DNA from 2 places in the Candidatus Contubernalis alkaliaceticus genome. Region 2 is predicted to be linked to the other one. Evidence: riboswitches for the same ligand, from Rfam matches in the RefSeq annotation. Region 2 holds a riboswitch; the other holds the start of a gene.

Region 1 (7,778 bases), 450 kb from region 2:
AAAAATGTGGTTTTTAAATCATTTTCCCTTAGAACTTCAAGGATCTTTGGAGTGTATTCAGCTCCCCAACAGGCATCGAAACTGATGGCCACCTTTTTCTCAGGTGTTTCTACATAATAGATGGGCACCAGCCGGTCCTGACCGGTAACTACAGTGATAATGTTTTGAGGAAAGTCCAGGAAGATGGAAAGACTTAAAGAAAGAAGGACAATGGCTGCCAGTACAGCCTTTTTCCTGGTTTTACTAGTCAGGTTAGTTTTCATGAAGACAAATTTAATTTCATTCACCCCCTTTGTTCAGTTTTTTCATAAAAACTTTTCTTAATTTATATTGAATTAAATTTTTAAATATACAGGTAACGTTCAAGGGTAATTATGGAAAAATTATATAGAATAAAGAAGCAAAATCAGTTTTTTATCTGTTTATGCTTAATTGTGCAGGAATTTTGGCCTTAATGTCGAACTGTCATAAGGTTATAGACAGGTATAGATATAATTAGGATTTACTTTAGGGAGGCCGGTAAAGTGATTTGGAATGATAAATATGAATGTATGGACAGAGAAGAACTGGAGAAAGTTCAGTTGGAACGATTAAAGCAGACGGTAGAAAGGGTTTATAATAAAGTACCCTATTACCATAATTTAATGGATGAAAGAGGGGTTAAGCCGGGGGACATAAAGACATTAAATGACCTGAAGCTGCTTCCCTTTATCGCCAAAAAAGATTTGAGGGATAATTATCCCTTTGGGCTTTTTACTGTGCCCATGTCGGAGGTGGTACGAATTCATTCTTCCTCGGGCACTACCGGGAAGCCTACGGTGGTAGGTTATACCCGAAATGACATTGATACCTGGTCGGAGCTTTTGGCCCGGACCCTGACCTGTGCCAACACTACCAAAGAGGATGTGGTGCAGATTGCCTATGGCTACGGTTTATTTACAGGGGGGCTGGGAGTACACTATGGGGCAGAACGGGTTGGGGCTTCGGTTATTCCCATTTCTGGTGGAAACACACAGCGGCAGGTAATGCTGATGCAGGACTTTGGCACTACAGTACTGGCTTGTACCCCCTCCTATGCCTTGTTTATGGGAGAAGTCATTCAGGAGATGGGGGTTAAGAAGGATATCAAACTTAAATCCGGGGTGTTTGGAGCAGAGCCCTGGTCTCAGAGTATGCGCAGAGAAATTGAGAATAATCTGGGGATATTGGCCATTGATATTTATGGTCTCAGTGAGGTGATTGGCCCAGGAGTTTCCAGCGAATGTCCTATGCAGGAGGGACTGCATATTTTTGAAGATCACTTTATACCGGAGATAATTGATCCGGTAACGGGAGACCCTCTGCCGGCGGGTTCCAGGGGGGAGTTGGTTTTTACCAGTATTACTAAGGAAGCTTTTCCGGTAATCCGCTATCGTACCCGGGATATTACTTCCCTTAACTACGAAAAGTGTGAGTGTGGTCGTACCATGGTTCGGATGAATAAGGTAACCGGACGCACCGATGACATGATTATTATTCGGGGAGTTAATGTATTCCCCACGCAGATTGAAAGTGTTCTTTTAGACATTGGGGAAACAGAACCTCATTACCAGCTGATTGTGGACCGCAAAGGCAGTATGGATTCACTGGAGGTTTGGGTGGAGGTTTCGGAAAAGCTGTTCTCTGATAAGGTAAAGGGACTGGAGGACTTAGAGAGAACCATTGCACATAAGATAGATAGTATATTAGGAATTTCCGGCAAAATTAAGCTGGTGGAACCCAAGACTATTCCCAGAAGTGAAGGGAAAGCTCAGCGGGTAATTGATAGAAGGAAGTTATAAAGCGATTTAGAGCAGCGGTGTGATGTCAAGTAGTTAACTGGAAATTATTTAAGAAATTCACTGTTGTTAAGGGGGTGCTTGCTCAAAAAAGGCATCACTTAACTAAGCCACCCAAATTAACAGTACTAAAATTACATTAACGGTAAATTATGGGTGGATGGAATCGCAGCTAATCTTTATAATATTTCTTGTTGGTTTCCTCCTCTCGGTTGGTAGAGTTGGTTCGTCTTTAGCAGATGAAAGACCAACCGTACCAGTTTACGTGCTGTAAGAGCAAGGGCCCGTTTATGGGCGAACTGTTTCGGCTCTGCCTTTTTCTTGGCATAATACTCTGCAAAAACAGGGTCGTGCACCCGAACACTGTTAGCCGCCTCCATTAAGTAATATCGCAAATAGCGGTTACCAGAGTGAATTAGCCGTGTTTGGCTGGCCGTAAAGTTTCCCGATTGATTCTCAGTCCAGGCAATGCCAGCATGCTTAGCCAACTGCTTATGGCTGGCAAACTGGTGGATGTCACCAATTTCAGCCAAGATACCAGAAGAAAAGATAGGACCGATCCCCGGGACAGAATCTAGAGTTTGAGGAATCGTTTTTAAATGGTCTTCGATAGCCTTTTTTATAGACTTAATCTGTTCCTGAATTGTCCGAATGACCCGAATACTGGAGGCCATAGCCAGGTTAACAGAATCAGCCATAGCCTTAGATAATCGGTAAGAAGAACGAGCTGCTTTCTGTAATTCCTTAGCCACAGATTGAGGATCATCAAATCGATTTTTACCATGCTGGATTAAAAATTCCACCAGCTGGTCCACAGAGATTTCTGCTAAAGTTTCTGAGGATTCAAACTCCTCCATGACGGCCAAAGAAGTTGCCGACAGCTTGTTTTCAAAAACAAGCGTGTAATCGCTGCATTTTAAATACAGGTTGGTCATAAGGAAATTACTTTCTCTTACCAGTGCCTTCATGAGATGGTACCTGGTCCGGGTCAGCCGCTGCAGTGCCATCATCGGTTCACTCCAGGTGAAGGGATGAGGTAAGTGGCCGGACCGAACCTTGGCGGCAATATACCAGGCATCCACCCGGTCATTTTTAGGGGGGGAAAGGAAATGAGACTTTTTATACTCCTTAATTAGGCTCGGGTTAAACATATAGACTTTAACATTAGAGCACCCAAAATCTAAATGCCGATGTAAGTATATGGCGGCGTGAGTCGAGTAGCAGCCGGTATGTTCCAGTCCAAAACGAATTTCATCAAAACTATGCTTATCTACCAGCTGATTAATCCGTTTCTGCAGCTCCATGATACCGGGTCGGTTATTTAGAACAGTAAAGCGGCATAAAGCTCGTTTCTCTTCTTCATCGGTTAAACAGCATACTACATTTTCCTTGCTGCTTACATCAATACCGACAAACAAAGGGATAGTCATCGTTGTTTTCACCTCCTTAGAAAAAGGATGTGATGTCTACAGTCCTGGGATGTCCCTGGGAAACCCATGAACGACAGCCTTGCGAGCTATTGGAATACACCGGTTCCCCTCGGTGCACTGGTCTCCCTCTGCTGGCAGGAGAGAGGGGCAACCGGGAAACAGTCAGCGTGTTGGTCTATAACATGGGGCCAGGGGAACACTCTAAAAAAGGAAGACACCCGATAACGGGGCAACGGGAGGAGATTGAACATTCCCTTGGTAGACACCTATGGCTATATTTTCCCAAAGACATCCCAGGACTGTAAACCCTATTTTCAAATTATTTTGATATGATAAGCGGAAACGTATTGTTTGATAGGCTTGTGAATATGCCGCAGTTGTGGATTCTGATGGATAACTCTTCGAGTTACCCACAGACCCCACGAACTGCTTGGACAACACTTCGCGTTGACCACATATTCACAACCCCTACTACTAATTTTTTTAATCCTTTTTAAAAAGATCATAAGTACTTTAGATAACAATAAATTTGATTCTGTATAAAGTTTTCAAAGAACAAATGAGCACCATACGAACTGGAAATTTACGTCCAAATCGTCTGCTGCTCATAGTATACAAGGGGGTTATATAATGATAGAAGACATAGCCCGGAAGATTATCTTTGATATTAAGCCATATGTGCCCGGGAAACCTATCGAAGAAGTAGAGCGGGAACTGGGGATCAAAGATGTGATCAAGATGGCTTCCAATGAGAATCCCTTTGGGCCTTCTCCCAGGGCATTGGAAGCTATGAGGGAAGCTCTGCATAAGATTAGTATGTATCCCGACGGCAACTGCTTTTATTTAAAGGATATGCTGGCAGAAATGCTCTTCGTAGAACCTGACAACCTGGTGGTGGGCAATGGATCCGATGAGATATTAAAATTATTGGCAGAAGCCTTTTTAGACCCCGGTGACGAAATAGTGATTGCCCAGCCTTCATTTTCGGAGTATGAATTTGTTGGAAAGATCATGGGAGCCAATTGTGTTTTCGTGCCTCTAAAGGATTTTACCCATGATCTGGAGTCCATGGGCAGAGCAGTGACGGAAAAAACCAAAATTGTTTTTATATGTAATCCTAACAATCCTACAGGAACTATAGTTACCAAAGCTGAAACGGATGATTTTTTAAAGCAGCTGGATCCCAGGGTTCTAGTGGTTTTTGATGAAGCTTATTATGAGTATGTGGAGGATGAAGATTACCCTCAGTCGCTGGATTATGTGGGGGAAGGTCAAAACGTAATAGTACTCAGAACTTTTTCTAAAATTTACGGATTGGCAGGGCAGAGGATAGGTTATGGTATTGCTAAGCCGGATATAATATCTGCACTGCATCGGGTTAGAGAACCTTTTAATGTAAATTTGTTGGCTCAGGTGGCTGCTCTGGCTGCGGTGGAGGATCAGGAGCATCTGGAAAAAAGCATTCAGGGGAACAGGGAGGGTAAGGACTTTTTATTTAGTTGGTTTGAGAAAAAAGGGATTAATTACGTTCCTACCCAGGCTAATTTTATATTTCTTCAGGTGGGGGTTGATTCTCAGGAAGTGTTTCAGGAGATGATGAAGTTGGGTGTAATTGTCAGAACCGGGGATATTTTTGGCCACCCGGATTTTATCCGTATTACGGTGGGTACCATGCAGGAGAACCGCCGGTTTACTGAATGTTTGGAAAAAGTATTAAGAAACCAGAAAGCAAAATTATAAATTGTCAAGGTTGTCAGAAGAACTGTCCCCTTGACAAATTGATATATTTAGAAAAAAATAAATATAAGATTTAAACCTGGGGGTGCTCCTATAGGGGCTGAGAGGGATATTATTTCCCAACCCTTTGAACCTGTTAGGGTAATACCGGCGAAGGGAAGGTAACTTGAAGTCACAAAGGCCGCGGGTTTTCCCGAGGTTTTTCTTTTGGGTTTTATTATTTGCCATGGAAACAGACAGGACATATCTGACGAAGAAAGAAAAAAAGTTTAACATTACTAAAATTTAAGAAAAAAGAGGGAGTGGGATAATGACTCAATTAGTTAGTGCGAAACAAGGTAGAATTACCCATGAGATGGAAAAGGTTGCATCAAAGGAACAGGTAGATATTCAAGCCTTAATGGAGAGTGTGGCCTGCGGCCAGGTGGTAATTCCGGCCAACCCCAGGCATGTGAATCTTGAACCCGAAGGGTTTGGGAAAGGCTTGAAGACTAAGGTCAATGCTAACATTGGCATTTCTATGGAATTTAAAGAAAGGGAGCCTGAACTGGAAAAACTGAAAGCCGCGGTGGAAGCAGGAGCCCATGCGGTGATGGACCTTTCCACCGGACCTTATATAAATGAAATCAGAAGAGAAATTATTAAGTCTTCTCCAGTTCCGGTGGGGACCGTTCCTGTATATCAGGTAGCTGTAAGTGCCCGTCAGGAGTATGGAAGCGTTACGGCTGTGCCGGAGGAAAATTTCTTAAAAGTGATTGAAGAGCAGGCCAAAGAGGGAGTGGATTTTATGACGGTGCACTGCGGAATAACCTTGGAATCATTAGAGAGGTTAAAGGAACAGGACAGAGTCCTGCCTCTGGTGAGCCGGGGAGGTGCCATTATGGCTGCGTGGATGATTCGCCACGGAAAAGAAAACCCTTATTTCCGCTATTATGATCAATTGTTGGAACTGGCCCTTGAGTATGATGTTACTCTCAGCCTGGGGGATGGGTTTCGCCCTGGATGTGTGTCGGATGCCACGGACAGACCTCAGATACAGGAACTATTGATTCTAGGAGAGCTGGTGGATAGAGCCCGGGAAAAGGGAGTCCAGGTAATGGTAGAAGGCCCTGGACATGTCCCCCTGGACCAGATTGCTGCCAATGTACAGCTGCAGAAAAGAATTTGCAGGGAGGCGCCTTTTTATGTATTGGGGCCCCTGGTTACGGACATTGCCCCCGGGTATGACCATATTGTGTCTGCCATCGGTGGTACTGTGGCGGCGGCAGCGGGAGCTGATTTTCTTTGTTATGTTACTCCCGCAGAGCACCTGGGTCTGCCCGATGCCCAGGATGTAAGGGAGGGAGTGATGGCCTCTCGGATTGCTGCTCATGCTGCTGATTTGGTGAAAGGGGTCAAGGGGGCGGCGGAAAAAGATCTCAGTATGGCTAAGGCCAGGAGGGATTTGGACTGGGAAACTCAGTTCTCTCTAGCTATTGACCCGGTTAAGGCAAAAGCTGTATGGGAGAGAAAAAACCCTGAGAAAAAGGAGACCTGCTCCATGTGTGGTGAATACTGTGCACTTCGGGTAGTGGAGGATCACCTAAAATAGTTAATAACAGTATCTTTTTAAAATTGTGTTAACAGGCTGTGATATAATAACTTTAGTGTTTTTTTACATATGGTCAAAAGATACATTAAAAGGACGGGGAAGGTTAATAATACTATGTTAATATCTGAAATTGGCGAGGTGCAATTGATAAAAGGGCTGACCCGAGATATTTTCCCTGACCCGGAGGTGGTGGTCACAGGAATCGGGGATGACGCAGCTGCAGTTAAAACTGCTGAAGATAAATTGCAGCTGTTCACCAAGGATGTCCTGGTGGAGGGGATACATTTTTTGAGGGAGACTATTTCTCCTTGGCAGCTGGGAAGAAAATCTCTGGCAGTAAATATATCGGATATAGCTGCCATGGGGGGGGCGCCCCGCCACCTGTTAATAGCAGTGGCATTGCCTTCAAATACGGAAGTGGAATGGATAGAAGAATTCTACCGGGGGATGAAGGATTTGTGCCGCATCTGCTCTATCAATCTGATCGGAGGAGATACGGTAAGGTCCCCTCAGGGGATTACCATAAGCATTACTCTGATAGGGGAAGTGGAGCGGGAGCGGATGTTGGTAAGGTCTGGAGCCAGGGAAGGGGATTTAGTGGCTGTGACCGGTTTTTTAGGGGCTTCTGCCGCTGGGTTGGAACTGCTGCTACAGGGGCTTCCCTCCCAGAATGAATGGGAGAAGGAAGTTTTGAAGGCACACCAGGAGCCTCCCTTACGCATTAAGGAATCTAGGATACTTTCAGCCTCAGGAGTTGTTACCTCCATGATTGACCTGAGCGATGGACTGTACAAAGATTTAGGAGAAATCTGCAGTGCCAGTGGTGTAGGCGCCAGGATATTTGCCAGCAGCCTTCCTATCAGTGATGCCACTGGAAGGGTCTGCCGCCATCTAACCCTGGATCCGGTCAGTTTGGCGGTTTCTGGAGGGGAAGATTACGAACTGCTTTTTACCTTTTCTGAAGAAAATCTTGCCCGGATGAAAGATTTATCCGGGGAACTGGAAGGCAAAATAATCGTAATTGGAAAGATTGTCTCCAAAGAAGAGGGCTTAAAGATTGTAGATTTTCAGGGAGAGGAAACAAAGCTGACCCGAAAGGGTTTTGATCATTTTTAAAATGTTTGGAGGAGTTGTTAAAAGTGTATGAACTTACTGCTGCCAGCACCCAGGAAACCCGGGAAGTGGGGAAAAAATTGGGAATGC
Region 2 (7,778 bases):
TCGACACCACAGAATCTGTTATATGTGACAGAATGGCAAAATGGGAACGCACTGCTTTAACAGATGAGCAGAGGGAGGAAATGGAAGCAAGGAAAGCCAGCATGGAAGCTACTCAGGAGAAGTGGACACAATTAACAGATAAGCAGAAAGAGGAAATTTATGCCCTGAGAGAAAAAGCTGCAGATATTGACAGTCAAATCATTGATAAATACTTGCAATGGGATCTTTTGGATGAGGAAATGGCAGCACTGATGAAGGAACGACTGTCCGAAGGTATGTTCATGATGCGGGAAAACGATAGAATGCCCATGCCCGGCGGCAGAGGAGCCCATGGAAGAGGGGGATTTAAGGGTGCTCCTCCAGCCGAAGCTACAACAGAATGATACCGTTTAATGGTTGAAACCAGGCTCTATGTGAACGGGCATGCCCCGTTTGCATAGGGCTTTAGCTCTTTTTGGGGATAGTATAGTTGGTTTGAGATTCTTCTTTAGTGTATAATTGATTCGTATAAATTAATCTGCGAGGTATGGATATGTATAGGATATTAATAACCGATGACGAGGAAAAGATCAGAATGCTGATTAGAAAATACGCACTTTTTGAGGGGCACCAGGTTTTTGAGGCGTCTAATGGTATGGATGCTGTGGAGATGTGCAAGAAGCAGAAGTTCGACATCATTATTATGGACATAATGATGCCGGAACTGGACGGTTTTTCTGCGGTCAGAGAGATTAGAAAGAGCCAGGACACACCGGTTCTGATGCTGTCTGCCCGAGGGGAGGAATACGATAAGATCCATGGTTTTGAACTGGGTGCGGATGACTATGTGGTGAAGCCATTTTCACCTAAGGAACTGATGATGCGCTTGGAAGCTATTATGAAACGGACAACAAAAGGGAGTCAATTCAGGCATGAACTCTTTGTCAAAGAAGGACTGAAAGCTGATTTTACCGCCCGGAGGATTATGATTGACGGCAGCAACATAGAGCTGCCTCCCAAAGCATTTGATCTCATCTTTTATATGATTCGTAACCAAAATATTGCACTCACCAGGGAAAAGCTCATTACAGAAGTGTGGGGATATGAATATTGCGGCGATGATCGGACACTGGACACCCATATCAAGCTGCTGCGTAAATCCTTGGGCCAATATGCCAACTTGATAACTACGCTGCGTGGTGTGGGGTATCGATTCGAAGGATAATGGATGGATTGTCTGCCTGATTGTAAGGGACCGAGGCTGGAAGAGGTGAAACATGAAAAGTATCAGTATAAAATGGAAAATTTATTTCTTTCTGCTGGGTTTCTGTGCTTTATTGCTGCTGATCTTATGGCTGTCCCAGGTTGTATTTTTGGATCAGTTTTACAGGTTTGTTAAGATTGGCGAAATCAAAAGCAGCGCGGCGTCCGTTGAGAAGAGTCTGGACAGCACTAATTTGGAGGAACTGGTGGAGCGGATCGCAATAGATAACGATGTTTGTATCGAAATCTTATCCGAAAACGGAAACGCATTGTATTCCTCCGGCACGTTGCGGGACAGTGTCATACTTACTATGTTACCCTTTGAGAAGGTTCGGCTGTTGGCCAGCGCACAGGAACATGGCGGAGAGCTTATGGTTTACTACAATCGGGAGAGCCTTCGTGAATCTTTATTCCCCAACGCTGAATCAACCAGGCGAATTCCTTCCATTGATATCGGGAGACAGAGTTCTTTAATCTATGCAAAAATTATGGCTGATGGAGATGGAAATACGGTGGCGGTGTTGATTAATTCCGTAATCGCTCCTGTGGATGCGACGGTGAATACGCTTCGGATCCAGTTATATTATATTACGGGTTTCATGCTGGTGTTCTCTATTATTTTGGCCTTTATCATTGCAAAAAGGGTGTCAACGCCCATTGAAAAAATAAACGAAAGCGCAAAGACCCTGGCGAAAGGAGATTATGGCACTTTTTTTTCCGGAGGTGGCTATCGGGAAATCGATGAGCTTGCGGATACCCTTAACCATACTGCAAAGGAACTGTCTAAGGTGGAAAAACTAAGACAGGAGCTGATCGCAAACATTTCTCACGACCTGCGGACACCTCTTACCTTGATCAGCGGTTATGCGGAGGCAATGTGTGACTTGCCCGGTGAAATGAGCGAGGAGAATGCGCAGATCATTGTGGGAGAGACCAAACGTCTGACAACCCTGGTCAACGATGTGTTGGATATCTCGAAACTGCAGTCCGGTATGCAGCAGATCAATCCCGCCCGCTATGGTTTGACAGAAAGTATTGGCAATATAGTGAACAGGTTAAATGCCCTTTTGAAAAAAGATGGCTATACTATCGAATTTTTACGGGATGCAGAGGTGACGGTTTACGCCGATGAGTCACTGATTTCTCAGGCGTTCTATAATCTGTTAATCAATGGAATCAACTACGTGGGCAGCGACAAGATGGTAACAGTAAAGCAAACCTTGGCGGATACATGGGTGAAGATCCAGGTAATCGACAACGGGGAGGGAATTGAAGAGGAATTCCTGCCCCATATTTGGGATAGGTACTTCAAGGTAGACAAGACTCATCGGCGTGCGGTAACGGGGACTGGGTTGGGGCTTTCCATTGTGAGATCTATCATCCAACTGCATGGAGGAGAATATGGCGTTTTCTCGAAACCCAGGGAGGGCAGTGTGTTCTGGTTTGCACTGCAATATGAGAAGTGAAACTAAAAACTTTGGTTTTTATTATTTTAGCAATTATTCTTTCGTATAACGTTATAAGAACATTTTTTTGTGATACGGTTCACTTTGTCTATTAGGTTGTCCAGTTTTTTGCTGAAGACCAGAATCATTTTCTCCAGGTTAATTCTGTCCGGCAGAAGGACAACGTCGGGGCAGAACTGTTGTTGTTTCAGAAGATGGGTAAGGGCAGTTTCGTATTCTTCATCATTCTGGCGGAAGTCAGCAGGTGCCGGCATAACAGCGATGGAAAGGCCTAGTTCCCGGCAGATTTCCTCTATCCCGGGCCTGCAGGCAAGGTTAAGCACACAGCGGGTTTCGGGGAAATATTTTCGGGCGGTGAGCAGGGTAGAGCTCATGTACCTGGAACAGCCCGGCTCAGGTTGTCCCAGCATGGCCACATTGTTTTTAAACCGCAGCAGCCTGCCGGGGATAGCGATTATATCAGATTTGTCTTTTGCTTCCGGGCCGGCATAGGCCAGGTTGGCGCCTACTTCCGGTATCATTGGAGCGATATTCATTTCCTTAAGTCTGGTGATGGTGTCGTTGAGTTCATTACATAAAGCTGCTTCTGCTGCAGTTCTTTTGTCTTCTTTCACCGCCAGGGCATTGAAAAAAACCTCCCAGAAGGGGTCTACCTCAGGCGGTACCAGAGGTTTTGTAGAACCGTCATTTAAAATCCAGTTCCTTCCTGCCGGGCGGGGGAGGACCTTTCCGATGATAGCTGCTTCAATGCCGACTTCTGCATAGGCGTCCAGCAGCTTTTCTGCTTTTTCGGGTTCGCAGCAGATAATCAGAGTTCCTTCACTGATGGCGGTGTAGGGGTCCATGTCAAAATGCCGACAGACAGCGTCTACGTCCGGGGGGACCGGAACCTGGCTGTAATTGATGAGAAGACCGGTTCCCGAGGCTTCGGCAACCTCCCAGAGGCCCCTGGTCAAGCCTCCTTCCGTTGCATCATGCATGGCATGGATTCCAGCTGTGGACATTGCTATTTCTGCGTCTTTTACCACTGTCATTTCCCGCCAGCGGCTGCAGGCCCTTGCTACAAGCTGCGGGTCCATACCTGATGCCAGCAGCCTTTCTCTCAGTTCACAGGCCAGGATGGCGGCAGCTTCGATGGCGGCCCCTTTGGTAATGATAATGGTGTCACCGGGAAGTGCCCCGGTAGGAGCTACATAATCATCACCCATGCCCCAGACGGTAATCCCACCGATAATGGGGACAGTAACGGCACTGTAGTAACCGGTATGCCCTCCCACGATGGTGATGCCCAGTTCTTTGGCGTATTTACTGATACTTTGAATTAATTCTGTGATATAATCTTCTGGAGTGCCGGGGGGCAGCAGCAGAGAATAGGTCATAAACTGCGGTTTAATCCCCATTACTGCTACATCACTGGCGCCGATATGTATGGTCACCCAACCAAAATCATCGGGGGATGTGGTGGGGCCGGGGAAAATCGGGTCTTCCGCCACAGCCATGTAGCGGCCTCCGACATCAAGTATGGCCGCATCTACACCCATCTGAGGGCCAATTACCACCGATGGGTGTTTTGCTCCCGTGTGATGCTCCACAGCAGCTTTGAATAAGTCATCGTTTATTTTGCCTATCATAATTATTCCCTCCAAACAAAAGAATCCGCCTGGGGGAAAGGTGCGGATTAATTATCAATCGTATCTCTCCCTGCGCAGGAATTATCCTAATCAGGTTCAACGGGTCAGGTACTTCAGCCCTTTCTCAGCCCATTTTGGGCTCCCCGGGACGGAACTCTATTTTCTTATATTTATTATAATCCGGTAGAAATGGTTTTGCAACAGTCTCTTGGTTTTTTTAAGAGTCTGTGGTAAAAGTTTTGTTTTCAGGAAGATTATGGTTTTTGTGACAGCCCTGGCCTACATATTCTGGTATGGCGGGGTATTGATTATTATCTGCATGGTGTTTATCGGCTGCAGCAGTGTTAACATCAAAGAGTCAGTATCAAATAGAACAGAAAATAAAAAAGCTCTTTTCGAATAAATAGTTTGCTTTCTGAAAAGCTATTGATCCATTCTATTAGATTTTAACCAATTAGAGAATTTAAGGATTTTTGTCCTTTGCATCATATAACTATTAAATACTTTGTTTGTATAACGATTTTTCAATCTTATAACCTCCGTAGAAAAGAAAAAACGCTATGATAATTACAATTGTAGATTTAATCAAGCTGCCAGCATTATTAAAGGGTCCAACTTCAAAAATGCTTAGCGGGGAATAAAATAAGACCAGCATAAAAATTAAACTATAAGAAAAATTTATTATAAGAGGGATAAATGTATTTTGAAATAATAGGGAAAGAAGATATGCTAAGGCAATCATAAACATACTTTGAATTATTATAGCTATAAACAAAAACCAAACAAAATCAAATAAAAAGGTGAAATAGATAAATACAATCATAACATGCAAGACAAAGAATGCCCATAAGATTATCATTTTAAATAAAAGGCTGTCCCTGTCAAATTTATGTACAAAAAGCAATTCCTTCCCCGGTGAATTAAGATACTCTTTTAAAATAAATAACGGCCACCAAGCGGCAAAACTGGGGATAAACAACTGAGATATTGTGCAGCATTCCGGGAAATTGCTGCCGGATCCACTTTTTATAGTTGAAAGAACTGTAAAAGGTACTAATAAAAAAAGAATGATGGGCGGCACATAATAGTAAAATTGCTGATTCTTAAGTTCAAGATATAACCTCCGCACTATGCTAACCCCTTTACCAAACACATGTATCCGTCTTCCAGGGTAGGCTTTTCGCTTTGATAATCTTGTTTTTCCTTTGCCAGTATCCGATGATAAATCTTGCCTTCTATCTCGTTAACCTTAAGTTTATATTTATCCCCAACGATACTATTGGCATCAGCTTCAGCTTCATTGATTTGATATACTTTGTTTATTGCAATATTTCTTAATTCTTCACAAGATCCTTTAAACAATACATTTCCCTTGTCAATAACGATAACACTATTGCAGCAGGCATCCACATCCTCCACAATGTGAGTGGAAATCAGTATAATTTTGTTTTTTTTAAGCTCACTTATAGTGTTTTTAAAATTGGCTCTCTCGCCAGGATCAAGCCCCGCTGTCGGCTCATCCAATAGCATTATTTTTGTGTCCCCTAAGATAGCTTGTGCGATTCCAGCCCTTCTTACCATACCTCCTGACAATGTTTTTACCTTGTCCCCGGCCTTATCTTCTAGGTTAACTCTAGTAAGTGCTTTTGTTATTTCGTCGGTGCATTTGTTTTTTTCTATGCCCTTTAAAGAGCAAATGTAGTCCATCATTTCATATAACGTGAGCTCCTGGAACATTCCAAAGACTTGGGGCAGGTAACCGAGGCCTTGATGAAAACTTTTAGATTTACGTATTGGTTCATTGTTATATAATATCTCCCCTTTTTGGGGTTCATATAGTCCCGCTATGCACCGTATTAACGTGGTTTTGCCGGCACCGTTAGCACCTAATAATCCATAAACCTTGGTGTTTAATTGCAGATTAACACAATGAAGGACATCATTATTTTTAAAGCTTTTGCTCAGATTTTTAACGGTAATCATGTTTCAGGTCCTCCCTTACAATTTTTTTCACCAATTCTAAATAGTCTTCCTCAATTTCCGACATAAAATAATCAAGGAAGATGCTCATGTTCTCATCTCTGCGGGGGGATTCATAGAATAAATATTTTGCTGCCTTCTCACTAACAATATTGTTTAATTCAAATGTTCGTTTTTCATCAGCTTCGAATGCTTCTCTTTCCTGTTCATTCATTTTTAAATATTTTTCACTATTCATATTTTGATGCTTTTCATCTAGAAATCGCAATTCGTCTATCTCTTTCAGTAGAAGATTCAGGTCCACTGTGCCTTGAAATATCAGGTCAGTTTCATCTTGCCTGTTAAAAAGATAAGTAAAATAGCTCCACAGGAACCAACTGGCTGACTTGGGATTAGTGATCGATTTCATTATCCCCTCGGCTAATTCTTGCCCATTGTTACAGTAAGTAGATGTAATGTGGTCGCTCATGACCACAGTGTCCTCAGTGTTAGAGTTAAGCGCAAAGTTTCGTGGTACTTGAAAGAATTTCTTGTCTGAGATATGGATGAAATAATCCGGCCGGTCCAATCGATTGAATATGTCTGTTAATATTTCTTCAGCTTCACCAATATACTCTATTTTCGGTAAGTCCACTCGCATCGGCTCAGCGAATATATTATCAGCAACCTCATCATACATACCGGCAAATAGCGAAACACCGTTTGACTTTCCATGAAAAGAGTTATCACCACCTGCAAGATTACAGATTATCTCCAGATTAGATAGGATATTCACCGTGTAATTGCTTTCATTTGGAGAGGTATTGATAACATAGCCATACTGATCCGACTCCCATATATTAGCTCTGCCGGCCTTGGGATAATAGGCGAAATACCCGGGTAAGGTAATTGCTTGCCTGTTGGCATAGTATTTCGGTGATTTACCGTAATAGTTGAAAATGAGTTTGTCCGCACCGTTAAGATTTCCAATACTTACGTAATCACCCTCACGGTTGAAAGGTATTTCCCCGTTTTGTGTGCGAATACTTTTCAGAATATACCCGTGATAAAGGGTGAATTCATAGTTATCCAAACAAAGATTGTCAATTTTGACTTCCACTTCAGCGTGCAGCTCATTGCTAATGGTGAAATCCATTTGATACTCCTCAATTATGAAACCGGCTTGATATCCATCGTAATCTTCTCTGGGTCTAACCATGTAATAATGGGGATCAGCGTAAGGATAAGAATCAACTCTCATGTCCCTTAATAATGTTGAGCCTCTAACAGAAAACAAACCGATCCCCGACAGTAAAATGAAGCAGCTGGTGGCTATCAGTGCTTTTTTAGTCTTCTGGAAGAAACATTCAGTCAATATCAGTGTTAAAGGGAATATAATCCAAAAAACTGCTAATATCCATCGGATAGGCTCCATCGGAAACCCGTATATAGGATCTAATATAAAGCTGTTCCCTAACTC

What was found. A riboswitch is a leader RNA that binds a small molecule or an ion and turns the genes downstream of it on or off. The one in region 2 is predicted to bind thiamine pyrophosphate.
Region 1: linked by a shared signal. The riboswitch ahead of thiC (phosphomethylpyrimidine synthase ThiC) and the one ahead of HUE98_RS02465 (thiamine-phosphate synthase family protein) in region 2 are both predicted to bind thiamine pyrophosphate.

What each region holds. Positions count from the first base shown of each region.
Region 1 is NZ_CP054699.1:961,046-968,823, forward strand. It holds gene pdaB (polysaccharide deacetylase family sporulation protein PdaB) at 1-287, opposite strand, end outside; gene HUE98_RS04625 (phenylacetate--CoA ligase family protein) at 525-1,820, shown strand; gene HUE98_RS04630 (IS110 family RNA-guided transposase) at 1,997-3,247, opposite strand; gene HUE98_RS04635 (hypothetical protein) at 3,280-3,552, shown strand; gene hisC (histidinol-phosphate transaminase) at 3,878-4,987, shown strand; TPP riboswitch at 5,056-5,160, shown strand; gene thiC (phosphomethylpyrimidine synthase ThiC) at 5,295-6,575, shown strand; gene thiL (thiamine-phosphate kinase) at 6,690-7,691, shown strand; gene tsaE (tRNA (adenosine(37)-N6)-threonylcarbamoyltransferase complex ATPase subunit type 1 TsaE) at 7,706-7,778, shown strand, end outside.
Region 2 is NZ_CP054699.1:511,421-519,198, forward strand. It holds gene HUE98_RS02450 (DUF2680 domain-containing protein) at 1-383, shown strand, start outside; gene HUE98_RS02455 (response regulator transcription factor) at 533-1,204, shown strand; gene HUE98_RS02460 (sensor histidine kinase) at 1,257-2,708, shown strand; gene HUE98_RS02465 (thiamine-phosphate synthase family protein) at 2,735-4,339, opposite strand; TPP riboswitch at 4,389-4,495, opposite strand; gene HUE98_RS02470 (hypothetical protein) at 4,596-4,742, shown strand; gene HUE98_RS02475 (ATP-binding cassette domain-containing protein) at 5,468-6,322, opposite strand; gene HUE98_RS02480 (hypothetical protein) at 6,309-7,778, opposite strand, start outside.